Regions from separate parts of the Bradyrhizobium icense genome, predicted to be linked through region 1. Evidence: predicted binding sites of a transcription regulator. Region 1 holds the regulator's gene; the other holds the start of a gene.

What was found. The regulator PhoB, encoded in region 1, activates phosphate uptake and scavenging genes when phosphate is short. The targets are predictions, from matches to a motif close to TGTCATNNANCTGTCAT.
Region 2: a site for PhoB is predicted at 1,437-1,453, ahead of phnC (phosphonate ABC transporter ATP-binding protein). Genes of this name have one in related genera too.

The regions. Positions count from the first base shown of each region.
Region 1 covers NZ_CP016428.1:7,816,731-7,818,930, forward strand. Annotated here, with positions in the region: gene LMTR13_RS36235 (GcrA family cell cycle regulator) at 247-756, shown strand; gene phoB (phosphate regulon transcriptional regulator PhoB) at 950-1,654, opposite strand; gene phoU (phosphate signaling complex protein PhoU) at 1,766-2,200, opposite strand, start outside.
Region 2 covers NZ_CP016428.1:2,882,221-2,884,420, reverse strand. Annotated here, with positions in the region: gene phnD (phosphonate ABC transporter substrate-binding protein) at 1-445, opposite strand, end outside; gene phnC (phosphonate ABC transporter ATP-binding protein) at 520-1,335, opposite strand; gene LMTR13_RS13470 (transferase hexapeptide repeat family protein) at 1,515-2,180, shown strand; gene LMTR13_RS13465 (alpha-D-ribose 1-methylphosphonate 5-triphosphate diphosphatase) at 2,177-2,200, shown strand, end outside.

The DNA.
Region 1 (2,200 bases):
GATGTGGACGTTCGAGCCCGGACTCTTGCGCCCGAGTCACGCCATATTGTAGCGTTTGGGCTGTCGGGTACGACATCTCGTGCGGCAGTTTCTGATCCCTTAGAGTCCTTTTGTGCAGGCGTAAACGTTCGGCGCGGTTAGCGCGTCCGGCGAGGGCTAAGGGATTCTGACCGCAGGGATTTTTAAGACGAATGACTCGCCAGCGCTGCCCCCGATTGGCCGGCGCGATGCGAAGGGAAGATTACGATGACCGTTTTGACCTGGTCCGACGATCGCGTCGAACAGCTTAAGAAGCTCTGGGAAGCCGGATTGTCGGCGAGCCAGATCGCCGCGGAACTCGGGAATGTGACGCGAAACGCAGTGATCGGCAAAGTTCACCGGCTGGGCCTGTCCGGCCGCGCCAAGAGCCCCTCCTCGGCCGCCCCGCGGCAGCGCAAGGCACGTCCCGCCCAGCCGATGATGCGGGTAGCGCGCCCGGTCTCGCGCGGCAACACCGCGCTGGCGCACGCCTTCGAAGTCGAGATGGAGCCGGATCCGATCGCCTTCGACAACGTGGTGCCGATGAGCCAGCGGCTGTCGCTGCTCGAACTCAACGAGGCCACCTGTCACTGGCCGGTCGGCGATCCCTCGAGTCCGGAATTCTTCTTCTGCGGCGGCAAGGCGCTCACAGGCCTGCCCTATTGCGCCCACCACTCGCGTATCGCCTACCAGCCCGCCGCCGATCGGCGAAGGCAGCAGCCGAAGCAGACGAGGTAAGGGGCGCGCCGTTATCTCAACGATGTCGTCCCTGCGAACGCCGGGACCTATAACCACAGGCGCACGTGGTTATGCCTCGCTGAAGCTCCAGCGCATTTCAACAATCGAGATTGGTGTTTACGAGTCCCCGCGTTTCGCGGGGACGACGGCTGGGTTCGCCGAGGCTGAGTTCGCCGAGATTGCAGCGGAGCAGCTACGGCTCCACCTTCGCAAACCGGTCATCCAGCGCGTAGCCTGCGCCGCGAACGGTGCGGATCGGGTCCTGCTCGCGGCCGGGGTTGAGCAGTTTGCGCAGGCGGCCGATGTGGACGTCGACGGTGCGCTCGTCGATATAGATGTCGCGGCCCCAGACGCTGTCGAGCAACTGCTCGCGGCTGAAGACGCGGCCGGGATGCTCAAGAAAAAATTCCAGCAGGCGATACTCGGTCGGGCCGAGATCGATCTGGCGGCCGGAGCGAGCGACGCGACGCTTTTCGCGGTCGAGTTCGATGTCGCCATAGGTCAGCACGGTGGCGAGCCGCTCGGGGCTGGCCCGGCGCAGCAGGCCCTTCACGCGCGCCAAAAGTTCCGGCACCGAGAACGGCTTGACGATGTAATCGTCGGCGCCGGTCGCAAGCCCCCGCACGCGCTCACTCTCCTCGCCGCGCGCGGTCAGCATGATGATCGGCAATTGCTTGGTTTCGGGGCGCGCCCTTAAGCGGCGGCACAGTTCGATGCCGGAGAGCCCCGGCAGCATCCAGTCGAGCACGACAAGATCGGGCACGCGCTCCTTCAGCCGCGTATCCGCATCGTCGCCGCGGCCGACGGTTTCGACCTCATAGCCTTCTGCGTCGAGGTTGTAGCGCAACAGCGTGGTGAGCGCTTCCTCATCCTCGACCACCATAATGCGCGCGCTCATCCTGCTCTTGCCTCTCTTGTTTGACGTGTTCTCTGCGCAGATAAGTCTACGCAATCTGCGTAAACTTGATTGCTATGCGAACCGGTTTCCACTTCGCTTGAAAACGCTTTGTCAGGTATTGGGTACGGTCGTGGCAAACGTCGTCATGTCGCCCTTCGGGCGCTTGTCGAGCATCTGCTGTCCCTCGATCATGTAGAACACGGTTTCGGCGATGTTGGTGGCGTGATCGCCGATCCGCTCGATATTCTTGGCGCAGAACATCAAGTGGATGCAGAACGAGATGTTACGCGGATCTTCCATCATGTAGGTCAGGAGTTCGCGGAACAGCGAGGTGCAGATGGCATCGACTTCCTCGTCGCCTTTCCACACCGCCATCGCCGCCGGCAGATCGTGCGCCGCATAGGCGTCCAGCACCGACTTGACCTGCGACTGCACCAGATCGGTCATGTGTTCCAGGCCGCGCATCAACTTCAGCGGCTGGAAATCGTTCTCCAGCGCGGCGACGCGCTTGCCCATGTTCTTGGCGAGGTCGCCGATCCGCTCCAG
Region 2 (2,200 bases), 3.4 Mb from region 1:
TGGGGTCGACAAGGCAGAGATTCTTGCCTTTCAAGTCCTTGATGTCCTTGTAGCTCGAGTCGCTTTTGACATAGAGGACCGAGTAATAGCCCTTGGTGCCGTCGCCATTCACTTCGATCGCGAACGGCTCGACCTTGGCGCCGACAATGTAGGCACGTGCATAAGACGCCGGACCGTACATCGCGATATGGATGTTGCCGGCCCGCTGGCCTTCGATCACGGCGGCGTAGTCGTTGGCGATCCGCAGCGTCACCTTCGTGCCGAGCTCGCGGGACAGATACTCCGCCAAAGGCGTCCAACGGTTGGTCGTGCCCGAAGCATTCTCATCGGGGACCTTGGCGAACACCAGTTCGGGATATTTTGCTTTCCAGTCCTGGGCTGATGCGGGGGAAGCTGAGAACACCAATCCCGCCGCAGCGGCGAGAATAATAAGACGGTTGAACATGACGTCTCCTGTTTTTGCAGCAATGTGGCTTGCGGATTTCAATCCGCGCAGTTCTCGATTCTTGGACGCAACACTCAGGCCGCGGCGACCGTACCAAGCGCGGGGACCGCCGAACCGACTGGCGCAAGCGCCGGCGTCGCATCCATCACTTCATTCGCCTCAAGATCGTAGAGCTCCCGCGCGATGCGATCTGTCAGCGCCACCGGCGCGCCGTCGAACACTATCCGCCCCGACGCCATGCCGATCAGACGGTCGCAGTAGCTTCGCGCCAGATCGAGCGAGTGCAGATTGCAGACCACGGTGATGCCGAAAGGCTTATTGATGCGCAGCAAGGCGTCCATCACGATCCGGGTGTTGCGGGGGTCGAGCGAGGCGATCGGCTCGTCGGCAAGTATGATGTCGGGCTCCTGCACCAGCGCACGCGCAATCGCGACGCGCTGCTGCTGACCGCCGGAGAGCTGGTCGGCGCGCTGGGCTGCAATAGACGCCATGTCGAATTGTTCGAGTGCCGACATCGCTATTGCCTTGTCACGTTCGGGCCAAAGCTGAGCGAGCGAGCGCCATGACGGTACCGCAGCCAGCCGTCCCATCAACACGTTGGTCAGGACGTCGAGCCGGCCGACCAGATTGAACTGCTGGAAGATCATCGCCGAGCGCGCGCGCCACTGCCGCAGCTCCTTGCCGCGCAGCGCGGTCACGTCGACGCCTTCGAACAGGATGCGTCCCTCGGAAGGCTCGGCGAGGCGGTTGATCATCCGCAGCAGCGTCGACTTGCCGGCGCCGGAGCGGCCGATCACGCCGACGAAGCTGCCGGGCTGGATCGAGAATGACGCATTGTCCACCGCGGCCTTGGTACCGAACCGGCACGTCAAACCATCCACCACCAGCATGCAACGCTCCAGAGTTCCTGTCGTAGAGCCATCGCTAACGGCTCGATCTTACAGTTGTGTGACACGCGTGCTGCGCTGCGGCGTCATCCACAGCGGCCCGGTGTCATGCACTCGTCATGATCTTGTCATCAAGCGCATCGAAGACGAACGGGTGCCCCGATTGCTGATGGACGTACCCGATGGCCGGCAAGTTGCTTTCCACTGAACCAATGGTTGACCCCACCGCGTCAGTGCGCGACTGCCAGCTTGGTGCCTACACCGAGGTCGGCCCCCGAACCATCCTGCTCGAAGTCACGATGGCCGATTATTCCTACGTCGTGAACGACTCGCAGATCACCTACACGACGATCGGCAAGTTCTGCTCGATCGCGGCCATGACGCGCATCAACCCGGGCAATCATCCGATGCACCGGGCCTCGCAGGCGCATTTCACCTATCGCGCCTCCAGTTATTTTCCGGGCGAGAGCGACGACGCCGAGTTCTTTGCATGGCGCCGCGAGCATCACGTTCACATCGGCCACGACGTCTGGATCGGCCATGGCGCCATCATTCTGCCCGGCCGCTCGATCGGCACCGGCGCGGTGGTCGCGGCCGGCGCCATCGTCACCAAGGATGTCCCCGCTTATGCGATCGTTGCAGGTAACCCGGCACGGCCGATCAAGCAGCGATTTCCGGCATCCATTGCTGCGCGGCTTGCGGAGCTCGCATGGTGGGACTGGGACCATGAAACGCTTCGCCGCGCCCTGCCTGATTTCCGCAAGCTCGACGTCGAGGGCTTTCTCGACAGGTACGAAGCCGTCGCAGCAGCCGGCCGCCGTCAATTCAACCAGAGTGCCGCATCGTGACTGAACTGTTCATCGAGGGC